Regions from separate parts of the Pedobacter sp. P26 genome, predicted to be linked through region 1. Evidence: riboswitches for the same ligand, from Rfam matches in the RefSeq annotation. Region 1 holds a riboswitch; the other holds the start of a gene.
What was found. Region 1 has a riboswitch for fluoride ahead of ACQ86H_RS27545 (voltage-gated chloride channel family protein). Riboswitches for the same ligand answer to the same signal wherever they lie in the genome.
Positions count from the first base shown of each region.

Region 2: another riboswitch for fluoride. It lies ahead of ACQ86H_RS23705 (hypothetical protein); the one in region 1 lies ahead of ACQ86H_RS27545 (voltage-gated chloride channel family protein).

Region 1 covers NZ_CP192574.1:5,913,569-5,922,800, forward strand. Annotated here, with positions in the region: gene radA (DNA repair protein RadA) at 92-1,468, shown strand; gene ACQ86H_RS27530 (DUF4920 domain-containing protein) at 1,789-2,253, shown strand; partial or broken gene ACQ86H_RS27535 (branched-chain amino acid aminotransferase) at 2,473-3,536, opposite strand; gene ACQ86H_RS27540 (tryptophan 2,3-dioxygenase family protein) at 3,684-4,649, opposite strand; fluoride riboswitch at 4,714-4,776, shown strand; gene ACQ86H_RS27545 (voltage-gated chloride channel family protein) at 4,888-6,084, shown strand; gene ACQ86H_RS27550 (HAD-IB family phosphatase) at 6,945-8,246, opposite strand; gene ACQ86H_RS27555 (NAD-dependent epimerase/dehydratase family protein) at 8,246-9,208, opposite strand.
Region 2 covers NZ_CP192574.1:5,121,807-5,131,038, reverse strand. Annotated here, with positions in the region: gene ACQ86H_RS23745 (c-type cytochrome) at 1-331, opposite strand, end outside; gene ACQ86H_RS23740 (LysR family transcriptional regulator) at 476-1,375, shown strand; gene ACQ86H_RS23735 (hypothetical protein) at 1,368-1,652, shown strand; gene ACQ86H_RS23730 (hypothetical protein) at 1,706-1,873, shown strand; gene ACQ86H_RS23725 (YidH family protein) at 1,914-2,303, shown strand; gene ACQ86H_RS23720 (voltage-gated chloride channel family protein) at 2,464-3,756, opposite strand; gene eno (phosphopyruvate hydratase) at 3,775-5,055, opposite strand; gene ACQ86H_RS23710 (EamA family transporter) at 5,114-5,527, opposite strand; gene ACQ86H_RS23705 (hypothetical protein) at 5,532-6,086, opposite strand; fluoride riboswitch at 6,129-6,197, opposite strand; gene ACQ86H_RS23700 (four-helix bundle copper-binding protein) at 6,424-6,762, shown strand; gene ACQ86H_RS23695 (TolC family protein) at 8,306-9,232, shown strand, end outside.

The DNA of each region.
Region 1 (9,232 bases):
GCTTAGGTGCATTTCAAACCTCGCAGGTTTTAAAAACCTGCGAGGTTTATCAATGAGAAAGGTTAAATTCGTAATCTAAAATTTTAATCAATTGGCAAAATCAAAAACCGCATATTTCTGTCAGAGCTGTGGCTACGAATCGGCAAAATGGCTGGGCAAATGTCCATCCTGTAACCAATGGAATACCTTTGTGGAGGAAATTGTTGAGAAGAGCCCCGCATCAGTCCCAACCTGGAAAAACGATACATCTGGCCGCAAATTAAGTAAACCGAGCAAGGTGGATGAAATCCAATCGTCAACCGAGCGGAGAATATTAACGGGCGACAAAGAACTTGACCGTGTTTTAGGCGGCGGTTTGGTAGAAGGATCTTTAGTATTGATTGGCGGTGAACCAGGTATCGGAAAATCGACCTTAATGTTACAGTTAGCCTTAAATATAAAAGGGAAAAAGTTATTGTATATTTCGGGAGAAGAGAGCGAGCAGCAGATTAAAATGCGGGCAGAGCGAATCCAGGAAAATCCATCTTCAAACTGTTATATTTTAACGGAGACCTCTACACAGAACATTTTTAAACAGATCGAAATTTTAGAACCAGAGATTTTAGTAGTCGATTCTATACAGACGCTCCATTCTGCCCATATCGATTCAACTCCAGGCAGTGTATCACAGGTAAGGGAATGTACAGCCGAATTATTGCGTTTTGCAAAAGAAACCGGCGTACCAGTTTTCCTTATTGGCCATATCACTAAAGATGGCGCCATTGCAGGGCCGAAAATACTCGAACACATGGTTGACACGGTTTTGCAATTTGAAGGCGACAGACATCATGTTTACCGCATTTTACGGTCAATTAAGAATCGCTTTGGAGCTGCTGCAGAACTGGGTATTTACGAAATGCAGGGCAGTGGCTTAAGAGAGGTCTCCAACCCCTCAGAAATCTTGCTTTCACAGCGCGATGAAGAATTAAGCGGAATTGCCATTGCCGCAACCCTGGAAGGCGCAAGACCAATGTTGATTGAAACACAGGCCCTGGTAAGTTCGGCCGCCTATGGAACCCCTCAACGCTCCGCAACTGGTTTTGATACAAAAAGAATGAATATGCTCTTAGCTGTTTTAGAAAAACGATGTGGCTTCAGGTTAAGCACACAAGATGTTTTCTTAAATATTGCCGGCGGAATCAGGGTAGAAGACCCTGCAATTGATCTGGCTGTGTTAATCGCCATTATATCATCGCATCAGGATATTGCCGTGTCTTCCAAAAATTGTTTCGCTGCCGAGGTAGGTTTATCAGGAGAAATAAGAGCGGTAAACAGAATCGAACAGCGTATTGCTGAAGCAGATAAATTGGGTTTCGAAACCATTTATATCTCTAAATACAATTTAAAAGGTATTGCCATAGAAAAATACAACCTTGAGATTAAAGCTGTAAGTAAAATAGAAGAAGTATTCGGTCTTGTTTTTGGATAAATAAGAAATGGGGAAATAAATCAACAACATTCCTCATAAAGAAGATAATATTCCACATTTCTACAATTCCATTTATATTAACAAAACTATTATAAAAAATATAACTTACTGAATATAAGAATATTAATCACAACAAAAACATTAACCTTTGTTTTGGTTTCTGGTTTGCCTAAAATTCAGATGTATATCATAGAATTTGATCTACACAATTATAGGGATGATTTTCCTCGTTAACGGATGTTAACGAGGTTTTTTTGTTTTCAACATTTAGAAAAATTTAAATAACTTTGATTAGGTCATAACCGGATAATTATAAATTTATGAAAAAAATCATTCTAAGCTTAGGTTTTTGCCTATTGATGGCACTTTCATTTGCTCAAACCACATATACTGGTCAAAAATTTGGAGAAGAAGTTAAACCAGGTAATGTAAAACCAGCTGCAAAGATGGAAGCTGCTATGGGCGATAAAAAAACTGTCGATATGAAAATCGAAGGCAAGGTAGTAGATGTATGTAAGAAAAAAGGGTGTTGGATGACATTAGAAATGCCTAATGGTGATCCAATGAGGGTAACTTTTAAAGATTATGCTTTCTTTATGCCAATGGATATTGTTGGCAAAAAAGTAGTTTTGGACGGCTTAGCGAAAAAACAAACCATCTCTGTAGAAACTTTACGCCATTATGCCGAAGACGCTAAAAAATCTCCTGAAGAAGTTGCTAAAATTACCGATCCTAAAAAGGAACTCGCATTCGAAGCCAAAGGGGTGGTGATTTTGGATAAGTAAAAAGTCGGAAGACCGAAGTCTGAGGTCGAAAGCTTTGAGCGTCAATCAAAGTCTGATTTTAAATCTAGATCAATATCAATATTTACATAAAGAAAGCATCGTCATTTCGAGCGAAGTGCAACGAAGCCGAGAAATCTATCAAGATAGATCTCTCCATTCCAATGCGTTTCAGTCGAGATGACGACACTTTTTCGATTAGTGATATTTATAGATTTCAGCTTATAAAACCCAGTTCCAACCAAATTCATCAGGTGCTAAACCGTAACGGATATCGTTTAGTTTTTTAGCGATACCATTAGAAATGTGTCTTGTTGACGGATCAGTCAATTTATAAATCTGACCATTATAGCCCATTTCGCCTACATGCGTTACTGTAGCAGCAGTTCCTGCGGCAAAAGCTTCGGTTAAGCTTCCGTTTTCGATTCCTTCAATTACTTCTTTAACAGAAACCCTACGTTCTTCAACCTCTACTCCTGCATCTTTAGCCAGTTTAATAATGGTATCACGCGTTACACCATCCAAAACAGTACTACGCACTGATGGCGTAACCAGTTTACCATTAATTACAAAAGTAAGTTGGCTGTTCCGGCTTCTTCAATAAACTCATGGGTTACTGAATCTGTCCAGATCAATTGATCGTAACCTTCTTTTTTAGCTTGCTCGAAAGGGTATAATGAACGGGCGTAATTTCCGGCAGTTTTGGCAAAGCCAACACCACCTTCGTCTGCACGTGTAAATTCAGTTTCAATTTTAACCTTTAATGCACTGCTATAATATGGGCCGGTTGGCGTGGTTAATAAAGCAAATTTATAAGTATCAGACGCTTTTACCCCTAAATAAGGATCCATTGCAAACATTACCGGACGGATATATAATGCATAATCTTCCTGATTGGGTACCCACTTCTCATCAACATTAATCAACGCAGCCAAACCCTGCATAAAAATTTCTTCAGGAATACCTGGCATAGACATTCTCGCGGCCGATTTATTAAAACGTTCGAAGTTTTTATCAGCACGGAATACACTGATTTTTCCGTCTGGTTGGCGATAAGCCTTTAATCCTTCGAAAATTGCCTGTCCATAGTGAAGCGCAGAAATTGCCGGGCTCATCGGAATCGGGCCATAAGGAAGAATCTGCAAATTTTTCCATTCGCCATCTTCGTAATCGGCAGTAAACATGTGATCGGTAAAAACTTTACCGAACGGTAATTGCGAAAAATCAGTAACAGTTAAACGTGTTTCTTCTGTTTTAGTGATTTTTATATCTAATGTCTCGGTCATACTTTTTTAATTTTGAATGACTGATTTTTGAATGAGTGAATGGATTTGCATCACGCAATTCAATCATTCTGTCATTCTCTAATTCAATCATTAATTATTTCGTGCAAATTAAGAAAAAACAGGCTTTTTTAATAGCTTTTTGCAATATTAATCTTTGTTTTTGAGTGTTTTGAGTACACTAAGCACCCATCCCTTACCCCATTCTTCCATTTGCTCACCCGTCCATAGAAATGGATAAAAGATCCTTTTTTGAAAGCGCGGAGGCAGGTACTTTTGCCAGTTGGTTCCACCTGTTGCCGCAATATCAACAGGATCTTTCTCCAAATAACGTACGGCCGATTTGTAATGCGATAAGGGCCATTCTACATTTACGTACAAATCCAGCTTACGCAATTCTTCTCCAAGGGCAGAAACATCGGCTCCATTGGCTTGTAATTGGTGGTATAAAGCGGAGAAATTGGTTAGAGTACGATCTTTTGCCAGTTGTAGAAACTGAGCTGCATACTTTTTAATAAATTGCTTTAAGGTTAACGTTTGCTTACCCGAAGCCAGTTCGGTTGCACCGAATTTCCAGTAAATATTTTCGAATTGTTCTTCTATTGTTGCAGTGCTTAGTTCTTCACGTTTTGATTTGTCTACCAATCGGATAAAATCCGTAGCACAGATCTCAATCATCCGGTACTGACCTGACTGGAATCCACTGGCAGGCAATAATGACATGCGGAATTTCAGGAACTGTTCTTTCTCCATACCATCAACCATCACTTCAAAAGAAGTGGTTAAGGCGTTGAAATAAGCATTGATCCGTTTTACCCGTGCCGTAAAAAAATCGACAGTTAAATTTTCATGCTCCGCAATCTGTCTGCATTCATGTAGTACAAGCTTAAAATAAAGTTCGGTAATCTGATGGTACATGATAAAAATCTCCTCATCAGGTATTGGCGTTTTAGGGCTCTGCAAGCTCAGCAAAGTATCCAAATGGATGTAATCCCAATAGGTTAAGAAATTGGCATACAGAAGTCCATCGAGGTATGATGCCATATCTTGCCCCATTGCTGTATACTTTTCCTGTAGTTGGTGTAGTTTGTCTTTTATTTCTGGTGTAAAATCCATGGTTTAAAGTTAGCTGCACAAAGGTGATAAAGATTTTGCAACAAATGTCTAAATTTTATACATTTGGAACAATGGCGATGGGGTACCGCCAAAACCGCCCAAACAGGCTGATGACTCCTACGATTTTTATTTAAAATTGAATACAAATGCCTGTTAAAAAACTAACAGAAGGATTTCTTCTGTCTATCAAACACTTTATTAAATTCGACTTCGGATTACTCTTAATGAGCACTTTAAAGTGGCTACTGATCTCTGCAATATTGGGGGGATTATTGGCTCCGCCTCTGCGCTGTTTTTAGAAACTTTAAATTGGGCAACTAATTATCGTGAGCAACACGTCTGGATTATCGCTTTTTTACCAACTGCTGGTATAATCATTGGTTTGGCTTACCATTATTGGGGTGCAAAGGTTGTTAAAGGAAACAATCTTTTGATTGAGGAATTACAATCGCCCAAGAATGTAATTCCGCTGATTATGGCACCGCTCATTTTTGCCGGCACGATTATAACCCATTTATTTGGCGGATCGGCTGGAAGAGAGGGCACAGCGGTGCAAATTGGAGGGGCCTTTGCCGACCAGTTTACGAAACTGTTTAAACTTAAAGCCAGAGATCGGAAAGTGATCCTCATCTGCGGAATCAGCGCCGGTTTTGCTTCTGTTTTTGGAACACCATTGGCGGGCGCCGTATTCGGATTGGAGGTTTTTGTGATTGGAAGTTTAACTTACAGTTCAATTCTTCCTTCATTTATAACGGCAATTATTGCCAATTACGCCTGCAATGTCTGGGGAGTTAGTCATACCCATTATTCTATAGCCACTGTACCAGAAGTGGATTCGATAAACCTATTGTTATCTTTAGGTGCAGGAATATTGTTTGGTCTTACGGCGCGGAGCTTTTCTGCATTAACCCATGTGCTATCCAGCCTTTTTGCCAAAATTAAATATCCACCATTACGCCCATTTATTGGCGGAATAATTTTAGTGGTCATTATTTACCTGATCGGAAATACACGATACATAGGACTGGGTATTCCGGTTATTTCAGAATCTTTTATAAAACAGGAAACTTATTACACTTTCGTCATAAAATTATTTTTAACCACACTTACCCTTAGCGCAGGTTTTAAAGGCGGCGAAGTAACTCCACTATTTTTTATCGGGGCTACACTCGGTAGTTTTTTAAGTTTGTTTATTCCCTTGCCTTTTGGCTTATTGGCGGGAATGGGCTTTGTAGCAGTATTTGCAGGGGCAGCGAACACACCATTGGCCTGTATTTTTATGGGCATAGAACTGTTTGGTACAGCATCGGGCATTTATATTGCATTAGCCTGCGTTACCGCTTACCTATTTTCGGGTCATACCGGGATTTACAGATCGCAAACCGTTGGTGCTCCAAAACATTTATTGTTGAAGAGGTACCAGTTTTTGAGGTAGCTTTGACAACCTTCTCAACAAGAGGCCTGTAAGGTTGTCAAAGTTCATCGAATAATATAGCTTCCTGATGTCTGAATGAAAATTTTAGGTATTCTGTTATTCCACCAAATTGGCTTTGAAAACCTTCTAGTGCTCTACAAAGTAAGGTTGTCAAAGCTCATCGAATAATATAGCCCCATGAATATCAGAATGAAATTTTAAATACTCTGCTTTCCCGCCAAACCAGTCCAATACTTCTTGCTTTTTTAGTTTGATATCAGTTTCCAATAAAATACGCTTATAAGAACTCCATTTCCAATCTCTGAAATCAGATATAAGGTTATGCTTTTGAGGATTTGCATGAATATAATAAATGAGTCTACTTAAATAAAAATCATCATTTATATCAGCGCGTTTAAATGGTGTCTGAAATAATGTTCCTATTCTTTTATGCTGAATATTAAATGCTAACGCATAGGATTAAAAAATATTCTAAATTGTTTGCTTACAATATCATGTAATGAAAAATCACCGTTCGGGTCTATAGAAGCTAAACTTTCTTTAACCCGGATTAGCAGATGAAAATGATTCCCTAATAAACAAAAAGCATAAACATCTAAAACCTTTGAAAGGTATGATCAAATTTCTTTAGAAAAAATCTATAATTGGCATCAGATTTAAAAAGTGGTTGCCTATCTATAGATCGGTTATAAATGTGATAGAATTTTCCTTCTTCAAATTTAGTATAGTAATGTTCGGTTTTTGCCATAAGAATATTGCATAACCAATATACCGAAAAAACATACATCTTTATAGAAATAGCTTTGACAACCTACTGGCAAATAGCCTATAAGGTTGTCAAAGCCTTCGATATACGACTATTAATACAGCACCCTAAATTTTATCGTTTGTTCGATCTTTTTAAGCGATTTAAATAGTTGTTTATCGTACTGTGCATTGATATCGGTAATGGCATAACCAATCTCAGGATTGGTCATTAAAAACTGGCTCACAATATTAATATCGTGTTTGGCGAAAACAGTATTGATTTTTGCCATAATACCCGGAACGTTTTTGTGAATATGGATTAAACGGTGCGATTTCTCAATTTTTGGCAATTGCAAATTTGGAAAATTACTGCTCAAATATGTTGCTCCGGTATTCATAAAATCGGCTACCCTTTTCGGGATAAAATTGATGTTGCGCGGATTGTTTTTCGGGTCATCAAAAACAACAATACCTTGTGTTGTACACAAACCCAGGTCTATTTTATTTTTAGCATTACCTAAATATCCAATAGTTTTCAGCTTAGCAGCGTTTTTTAACTGTTCATTGCTTATTTTTTCGCCATCAGCTAAAAGGATAATTCCCACATCTTTTACGTATTTATCTTCAAAAGAGGTTTTGTGCCTAATTGATAAACCATCATTTTTAAGGATAGAAATGGTTACCGGGTTAACCTCACCAATTACCAGGCAAAGGATTCTATTTTTAGGGTAGGAAATTGCACGCGGCAGATCATTTACGTACAAAAACTCGTCGAAACTTGGTGTTACATGGTCTGCTTTGGAAACAATGCTTTCGCGGGCAATATTCTCCGTAAATGCAAAAAACTTATTGATGATACCGCTTTCGCGTAACTGGAAATCAGAATAACCATCACCTATACCAAATAACTCGCCTTCGAGTTTTAAATGCTGAAGTAATTTTACTTTACCACCCTCTTCACTTAAAGGATTAGCATGATCGTAGTCAATAATTTTGCCATCTCTGGTGGTTACAAAGGTATTGGCATAAATATTTTCCTTTTTGATGTGGTATTGGCTTACTACAGGGGTAATAAATTCCTTAAAGCCGCCAGAGACTATCAATACCTCATCGGCATGTTTCTTAAAAAACTCGGCATTACGCGAAAAGGAAGTAGATACTTTCTTTTTTAAATGTTTAATGAGCTGTTTTAAATGATCTTCATTGGCTTCAAGCAGCTTAACACGTTGTGCTAAACTTTCAGAGAAGGAAAGTTTTCCTTCCATGGCAAAATTGGTATAATCTTCTATTTTTTGGAAAATTGCCTCTTTATCCGGGTGGTTTTTTAGCGAAATTCGGGCAAGTTCATCAAGTGCTTCTACCTGTGTAAAGGTACTATCAAAATCGATGATGTAATAAGCTTTCTGTTTGGGCATTATCTTAAATGTTGGGTAATTTCTTTTATGCTTTCAGCAACCGGCTTAAAAATAATACCTGTTGCCGTTTTTACTTTATGGTTATTGTAATAACTTAAGGTTAAACTGCTCTTTGCAGCATCTTTAGTGATAGAAGGCTGTTTACCAGTAAATATAGATGCAAATTTTAGTGCCCTCCAGGCTATTCCGAGCATCCATGCCTTTGCTTCTTTAGTTGGCGCTTTAACACCAAAACCCTCAGCAATTTCGCTAAACAGTTCTTTATAATGATAATCATCGGCAGAAATGATATACCGCTCTCCTGAGACTTTGATGTCCATTAGCAGGATCATCGCTTTGGCTACGTCTTCAACATCAACAAAACCCGAAGCCCCATCAGTATAAAATGGGAAACCACCTTTTACCAATTTAAAAATAGCTCCACTCCCTTCAAAACCTGCATTTTTACCAATAATGACTGATGGATTGACAATGATAGCGTCTAGTCCTTCGGTAATACCACGCCAAACCTCCATTTCTCCTTCGTATTTGGACAAACCGTAGGCATGTGCTTTTGCATCATACTCCCAAAAGTCTTTTTCAGTAATTTTATGTCCTTTTTTTGCATTACCCAGGGCAGCAACCGAACTTACATGCAATAGCCTGCAATTATTTTCGGCTGAAAGGTTTACAATGTTCGATGTACCTTCTATGTTTACATGAAAAAGGTGCTTTTTATGTTTCGGGTTAAAGGATACGAATGCAGCGCAATGGTAAACTTTGGTAACCCCCGTAAAAGCATCTTCTAAAGTAGAAAGGTCGTTAATATCGGCTTCAAACCATTCAATCAAAGGAATATTTTCGATCAACGCAGGGATTTTAGATTTCTCCCGCCTCAGTGCCCGAACAGTTAAACCATTGTCGGTTAACTGCTTAATTAATTCAGATCCTAAAAATCCAGTTCCTCCGGTTACCAGTATCATTTTATTTTTTTCGAGCTATATATG
Region 2 (9,232 bases), 790 kb from region 1:
CATTTGGCCCAAAATATTTGCTCGTATGTGCTATTAATTCTTTGCCATACCTGATCATCTGGCCGTACTTGGTGTCCGCCGGAATCGTATTTTCATCAGGCGCTTTCCAGGCATCAGCAGGTACAACCTGGCTTTTGACGTTAACAGCAGCTATACCGGTTTCCACATCCTGTTTGGTTTTTGCTGTCACTACATCTGGCTGCCCATTAAAAAATAAAGTGCAGATGAAAATGGTTCCACAAGCAACAAATAGAAACGCAATGATAGCCGTTGTCCTGGCTGTATATATAAGTGCTTGTCTGATTTCTTTTTCTGTTGATTCCTTATTCATAACCAATATTTTTCTGTTACAAATGTGCATTTATTCTACTCATCAGAAAAAGCATAAAAAGTTATTGATGATAACGTAAGGTTATGATGTCAGTACCCGTTGAAACAAATTGTTTGTATCTTAGGTTATCTACTAAAACCGTGTATGATAGATTTCCGTTTGCAAGTATTTTATGCTGTCGCTAAAAGGCTGAATTTTACAAAGGCCTCGGCAGAGTTATTTATCAGTCAGCCTGCTGTAACCAAACACATTAAAGAATTAGAGCAGGAGTTCAAAATGTCATTATTTGAACGCAGTGGAAACAAAAAAATCAGCCTCACCCCAGCCGGCGAATTATTGTTGCATTACGCAGAACAGATTTTTGGAACTTACCGGGAACTGGAATATGATATGAATCTACTTACTAAACAGCATAAAGGAATATTGAGGATTGGTGCCAGCAGTACTGTGGCACAATATATCATTCCACCTGTATTGGCACAGTTTCACAATAAGTTTAAGGATATACAAATTCAACTGGTTACCGGAAACACAGAAGATGTAGAGCAGCGTTTGATTGCTAAGGAAATAGATTTTGGAATCATTGAAGGCATCTCCCGGAACCCACAGATTAAATACGAACAATATCTAAAAGACGAGCTGGTGCTGGTGTGTTCTGGTCACAATTATGCCATGAAAAAGGAAATGATCAAACCGAATGAGTTGAAGGATTATGATTTATTACTTCGTGAACCTGGTTCTGGTACACTAGATGTTATTGCATATGCTTTAAAAGCACACCAGATAAAGGTGGGGGACTTAAATATAGAAATGCAGTTAGGTAGTACCGAAAGCATTAAATCCTATTTGATTCACAGCAAATGCCTGGCTTTTTTATCTATCCACTCCATATTGAAAGAGCTCAAGAATAATGAATGCCGCATCATAGATATCAAGGATATGGTTATCGAAAGGCCGTTTCATTTCATTCAGCTTCATGGTCAGCAGGACGCTCTGGCGGAACTATTTATGCGCTTCGCTAAAAGCTACAACTATAATGTATAGTGTTACCGAAATTTCGAGGCAATATCAGCCAGCTAAAGTGCTGCTGCTCTTTGTTTCTGAAGCTCCTGGAGGTGACGATAAACATTTTTACCTGGGAAATACTAATCTGTTTCGAACAATTTATCTTGCATTTAGTGAGGTATTTGGCGATTTTAAATCTGTAGAAGATTTTTTGCAGTTCTTTAAAGGCACGGGATGCTTTTTGGAACATCTAACTTGTACACCTATTGATAAATCGTCAGTTAAAATCAGAAAAAACCAGAGGCAGGGGGAATAGAGCAATTAGCTCATAAAATCAGAACATATCAACCCCGATTAATCATGATCCTAATGAAAAGCATTGAACAAGAGGTTAAAGAATCTATTGACCTATCAGGCTTATCGTTTATCGAAGAAATTGCAGTTACCTGCTATCCTGCCGGCACTGAATCAAACAGGCTTACTTGCATCCGGGATACCAGGGTTATCATCTCCAAACTGGCATCGATATTGACATAACATGCAAATATATTGCTGTAATATACCGATACAGAACAAGATGAAAATTCAAGATCAGGAAAACACCAAACAGCATGCAGGAGACCATTTGGCTAATGAAAGAACATTTTTGGCCTGGATCAGAACCAGTATTGGTATCATGGGATTTGGCTTCGTGGTGATGAAATTCTCGCTATTTATCAAGCAGATCAGTGCCGCACTGGGGAGTAAAGTGCCCCTGCACCAAACCGGAGATTCCCGCATTATCGGGATTTTTCTAGTTGCCCTGGGAGCAATTACTATCATTTGTTCTTACTTAAGATATAATTCAACGAAAGAACAACTGAATCAGGGGGTGTATTACCATTCAACACTTTTTGTTAAAGTTTTAACCGCTTTAGTTTTCATAGCCAGTATACTTTTACTGCTCTACCTTATTAAAACAACATAGGCAGTTAAATCATCTGTACTTGATGCTTTAGAAAAGAGAGGAAGGAAAGCGGTCGATATAGCGTTGTTTTTTGATATAAATTGCTGATTGCATTGGTCAAGGATCTTATAAAAATTTCACCTCTTTATGATAATCCACAGGAACAGGATAAGTCAATATTTTATGTTCCCGTAAATATTTTGGGTACCGCAATACGCTGTGAAGAATATATACCTGAATGGCCACTGAAAAAATAGGCTGTAAAACAGGCTACCGCAAAAAACATGGTGTATTCACTACCAAAAAGTTCTATACCCATAATCGTACAGGCAAGGGGTGTATTCGTTGCACCAGCAAAAACAGCAATAAATCCAAGGGCAGCAAACAAACTAACTGGAGCATTTAATAAGGTCGAAAGTGCATTGCCTAATGTTGCGCCAATATAAAACAAAGGCGTTACCTCACCACCTTTAAATCCAGTTCCTAATGTTAAAGTTGTGTAAATGGTCTTCCATAACCAGCTCCAAGTATCTGCTCCACCAGGCTGAAAAGCAGAGGGAATTGTAACGGCTCCTTGGTATTCGCTATCCACGCCCAAACTTAAGTAATCCGGTTTCCCGATGGCGTAAGTCAAGCCTATAATAATCAGACCACCGATAACAGGAATAAGCCACTGGATCTTACATACTTTAGAAAAAAAGGCCTTGATCTCATGCACCATTACAGCAAACAGGTAGCTGGCCAGACCAAACAATGTGGATGCTAGAATAACCTTACTAAGCAGGAGTAGGTTTACCGGCAGGTATTCAGATAGAAAGTAGGCACTTTTCTCTATGAGATCGATGTGATAAGCGGTATGATGGATGCCCCAGGCAGAGACAGTAAGATCACCAAGCACGCTGGCAATTAATGCGGGAAGTAAAGCCTTGTACTCTATTCTTCCAATGGCCAGAACTTCCATTGCAAATATGGCACCGGTGAGCGGTGTTCCGAACACCGCCCCAAACCCGGCTGCAATTCCCGCGGTAAGGAGCATCTTGGTGTCTACCTCATTTAGCTTAAACCAGCGGCTAAACATTCCTGCGATGCTTCCTCCGATTTGTACCGCGGTTCCCTCTCTTCCAGCCGATCCGCCAAACAAATGGGTAATCACTGTAGTTATTAAGATTACTGGCGCCATCTGCCTGGGCACTCCACCACCCGGCCTATGGATTTCATCCATGATCAGGTTATTTCCTTTTTCTGAGGACCTACCAACTGACTGATAAATCAGGTGGATCACAATACCTGCTAAAGGTAGCAGAAAAATGAGACAGGTATGCTGAAAGCGAAAGTGAATGGCCCAGCCTAGCAGCCAAAGGAACAAGGCAACCATACTTCCTATTGCAATGGCAACAGGAAGTATAAGCAGCGTCCATCGAACCGCATATTTAAAAACCGAAAGGTGTTCAAATAAAAATTTATTATGTTTCATTGTAGGTTAGCGGCTGATTTATAATTTTTTATAAAAAGTATTGATTCCTGCAAATGATGCCCTATCACCAAGTTCTTCTTCTATCCGAAGCAACTGGTTAAATTTAGATACCCTTTCAGAGCGGCAGCCACTTCCTGTTTTGATGTGCCCCGCACCGGTAGCGACAACCAGATCCGCAATTGTCGTGTCTTCAGTTTCACCACTGCGGTGAGAAATAAAGCAATTGTAACCGTTTTTTTGGGCTAGTTCTACGGCCTTTAGCGTTTCGGAAACTGTACCGATCTGGTTCAATTTAATCAGTACGCTGTTTGCAATGCCCTGGTCGATTCCCTGCTGGATAATACTCGGGTTGGTGCAGAATATATCATCTCCAACCAATTCCACTTTGTCTCCCAAAAGGCTGGTCAGCTTTTTCCATCCCTCCCAATCGTTTTCGCCCAACCCGTCTTCCAACAGGATAATTGGGTACTCTTTTAACCATCCTTCCCAAAAGCCAATCATTTCATCTGTTGTGATCCGTTCTTTAGAACTTTTATAAAATTCATATTTTCCATTATTCCACATTTCGCTGGTCGCTGGGTCAAGACAAAGGGAAATATCCTTGCCTGGAGCAAAACCGGCAATATGTATCGCTTTCATGATGATTTGGACGGCTTCCTCATTAGAACTCAGATTTGGCGCAAACCCACCTTCGTCACCAACTCCGGTATAATAGCCTTTCGCTTTTAGCAGACTTCTCAGGGAATGAAAAACAGCTTCGCCCATACGGATACTTTCCTTAAACGAGGGGGCGTTATGAGGGGCAATCATAAATTCCTGAAAATCGATGTTGTTATCAGAATGCCTTCCCCCATTAATGACATTCATGCACGGTACGGGCATTACGTAACCTTCCCTTTCCACTAGCTGCCTATACAAGGGAATCCCTTTTGCAACGGCCGAAGCCCGGGCGAAGGCGATTGAGGCCGCAAGCATCGCATTTGCGCCGAGCCTTGATTTATTCTCGGTTCCATCCAGACCAATTATATGATCATCGAAGGCCTGCTGACCCTCAAAGGATAAGCCGGTGACTGATTTGCCGACTTCGACGTTAATCCCTTTTACTGCTTTTTCCACGCCTTTACCTTTATAGCGCTCTGGATCACCATCTCTAAGCTCTACGGCTTCTTTTTCACCCGTACTTGCCCCGGATGGAGAAATACCCCTTGCTGTTGTTCCGTTAAGAGTGACTTCTACTTCTACTGTCGGATTGCCCCTGGAATCCAAAATTTCACGGGCATGAATTTTAGTTAATTTCATAGTTTTTTGTTTTATATTGATTTTTAGTATTTCGGTTGCTTACAAATAATTGAGTTTCTCAAAAGATCAAAACCAGTGTTCCCCCAATGATCAGCAGGGCACCAAAGAATACTTTCAGGGTAAGAGCTTCTTTCAGGAACACCATTGCAAGTATAATAGTTAGGGCAACACTCAACTTATCAACAGGGGCGACCTGGGACACTTTCCCGATCTGCAAAGCCTTGTAGTAGAATATCCAGGACAAGCCGGTGGCAAGGCCAGATAAAAAAAGAAATAGCAGGTTATGCTTTGACAGTTCCGTAATTCCTTTAAGTTCGCCTCTGGCCATTACGATCCCCCAGGCTACAATCAGTATTACCACCGTTCGTATGGCAGTAGCCAAATCAGAATTGACATTGGTTACGCCGACTTTTGCAAAGATGGCCGTAAGGGAAGCAAAGAAAGCTGATAATAGCGCGTAGATCCACCACATAGTTTTATGTTAATTTTCCGTTATTGAATAATTCCAAAGTAAATGAGTACAAGAACCGTTGCTCCGGCAATGATCCGGTAAATGCCGAACCAGCGGAAAGAATGCTTTTGAAGATAGGTGATGAAAGAGCGGATGGCCATCCATACATCCCACCCGCACCTGCTTTACTTAAATGAATGATCGTAGTTAGATTCGGTTCATGGGAAGGGCGTAGACGCTTAACGGTGTTTTTAATCAGTCCTGAAGCAATCTGATCTGCACTAGCAACTAGTAGCGCAATGGTAATAAGAACCTGCCAAATTTTTTTGCAGAAATTCTGGAAGAGGCAATAAATAATGAAGGCATAAAAAGGAAGCCAAAAACGCTTATCACTGGCCCAGTACATGATCGTATCCCAGAATGCATTATGGTGCTGATTTATCCACAAGAACCATTCAGTTTCAACCGGCAGGACCATTGCTAACACTGATCTCACTTTGGCAGACAGACAAAGTAAGACAAGCGCAATTAAGATAGCTGCCAGCAATAAGAGTTGAGAATTTATTTTTAATTTTTTCACCTACAATACTTTGACCGGCAGATTTTATTACCTGCTGGAATTTCTATTGTAGGCGCCATCAGCTTTTGAAAAAAGCGGTTGAATCGGAAGGACACCATTTCCGTATTGCAAATATAATACTAATAAAATGATGTGCAAAATCTTAAAGTAGGTGTTGAGAATTTAATTTATCACTATTCCTCCTTATTTGAATACGAGAACCAGTTTCTTATTCTTCTACCGTTTAAACAAGCATCATATCACGGGATTAAAGCTTTTCTTAAACAAAATGAAACCGCCTGGAAATAACCATGTTATCTATATAGGAATTTTTTTATAACCCTAAAAAATTAAAGTTATGGGATACCATGAATGGAAAAACTGTATTGATGCATGCTTAAAGTGTGCTTCAATTTGCAATCATTGTGCAAGTTCATGCACTCAGGAAGAAGACGTGAAAATGATGGCGCGGTGTATTGAGCTTGATATGCAATGTGCAGCCATCTGCTACTCTGCCGCTCAATTGATGAGTATGGGTAGCTCTTTTGCTCAAGACATTTGCCGTATTTGCGCAGATATTTGCCAGCAATGCGGAGATGAGTGTAGTAATCATCATACCCAGCATTGTCAGGAATGTGCAGATGCTTGTAAGGCTTGTGCGGAAGAATGCAGAAGAATGACAGGAGTAGCTGCTTAAGATGCCAATCACCGTGAGCATTAATTGATTAAGGGCAGCATTCTAGTTGCCCTTTCATTTTTATAAATAGGCAAATTTATTCCATTCATTTTATTTTCATTATTCCCTCATTATTTGATATTTACCAAGGTTTGAGGTTGTTCTTGGTATGTCCTTTCTCTAGCCTTAAAAAAATGGGTTTTTTAGGATATGATTCTCATAAACTCATTCCATTATTCAAATAAGAATTTCAGTTTTTGATGATGAGTACTTGATAATTCGAATTCTATGAAAATGAAGGCTAGATGCGAGTTGAGGAATGCATTAAATAATGCATGAACTTTCAATTCCCGCTTCATCAAATTATTTCAAAAAACAAAAAATACAAATTTCATTTCAATGGCGGTGTTAAATCAATCACGTTGTTAAACCGAGGGTATGTACCTTCTAAATTAAATGCAAGCTACATGGCATTTGCGCATAATTGTAAAAAAATTTAGACCAAACGGATTTCCCCCGTTTATCCTATAATTGAATAATATTCAAGCTGATCGATGTTCGCAATTGAAACTAATCCACATGCTTATTTGGCTAATTAGATAGCAGTTTATGGAGTTCAACACTGATGTCTAGACAATTGGTGTTTTATAAATAGTTGCGGTATATCTTAATTTTAGGGAAAATTCTAAAAAGTTCGAACCGAAAAATTCAATTTAATCTATTGTAAGTGACTTATTTTCAAGTTCTTAATGTTTAAAAAATAAGAGGCATACTTTTTAGATGCCTCATATTGCCACTTAGTAGGGTCAACCCGCGGAAGTTCGACCCTTTTTGAGCATTGTGAAGCTGTGGTTAATTTTGATAAAGTTTTGAACAACAAGATGGAGGGACAGTATAGGAAAAAGAAATTATTCGATGACAATCGAAAGTAGGGTGAGAAATATCGTAACCTAATATTTGTTGATATTTTGTAACGGTTTTGTTGCGGTTTATCCTCTCATCTTTTTAGATTAATGCAGATTTTAGCGCCTATATATTTAGGTTGTTAAATTTGAAGGGTTTGAAAGTTAAGCAGGTACCAAATTGCTCTATAATTGGAGTCGTCTTGCTGTACCTGATTATCTCTTTGGGCAATATCTTTTTTTTATCCAACCTCTCCCTTTTAGAGTCCGCCCGGGGAATAAAATCAGCTGCGCAGTACAAAGGTAGCTTTTCTCCGCTTGGAAAGGATTCAAAAATTACCAGACAATTTAAGTGTATCCTTGATGAACGCAAGAAAACCGTGCTTCCTGTTTTGGAAGCTTTTCTTATCGGCGTCATCTTATTTTTGGGGCTTTCGCTTTTAGCCTCTAACCTAAACAGGTATTTTCTTGAGATCAGATACAGGATTGCCGGATCAGTCCCAATTTATATTTCCAACCAGGTCTTTCGGATCTGAGATTTATCTCAATTTTCTTTTATTGACAGGTCCTTCAAATGATGAAGTGACGACGGCCGGTTAATCACCGTGTTTCCTGTCCAAGACGTCCGTCAAATCTTTTTCCTTAAATTTTAATTTAAAGACATGATCCGTATTAAACAGATTTTCTGTTTGTTCCCACTTTTATATATGGGGCTGGAAAGCCATGCCCAAACCTCCCCAAAGCCCATCGGGATCGTTGATCTGATCGATCACGTGACCGCTTTTTCACCTTCACTGGCCGCTGATTCAGCAACAGTTGATATACGTGCCGCCCAGTTAAGAGAGACCGCGGCGAATGCCCTTCCAAATCTGAAGCTTAATTATCAGGCAGATCTGGGCTCAAACAATAACGTGGCAGGACCTTATATGGCCTTTGGTATAGTTCCCTCCAATTCCAGAGGTGTTAGGACTGAAAGCACTACCAAGGCTACACTTACTAATCTTGGTATTGTCTCCCTTGATTGGGAGGTCTATAATTTTGGTGCCTATAAAGCTCAGAATGCAGTCGCCAAATCAGAACTTGTCGTTGAACGATCCAAGTTTGCCCAGCGCCGATACCAGACAAGGGCCATCGCTATTGATGATTACCTGAGTCTACTAAAGCTTCAGGACATGCTATCCATTCAAGCAAGCAATATCAGTCGCAATGAGCAGATCAACCGTTCGATTTTATCCCTTGCCAGAAGCGGTGTGCGTCCGGGTGTGGATACCAGTATCGCAGGGGCCGAACTCTCCAAATCAAGATTGAACTATATTGAAATGGACAATACCTACAGACAGGTTCAGCTCGACATTGCAGCAATCAGCGGGCTAAATCCGGAAAGTATTGTCGCTGACAGTACGATCCTGGATCGGCTAAAATCGCTTGAGGTAAACCTATCGGTAAAGTTGACCGACAGTTCAAGCCATCCGCTGCTTGATTTCTACAAAAGCAATTATCTAAGCAGCGTTGAGAAGGAAAACCTGGTCAAAAAAGCCTATAATCCAAAGGTAAGCCTGCAAGCTGCTGCCTGGTCAAGGGGATCAAGC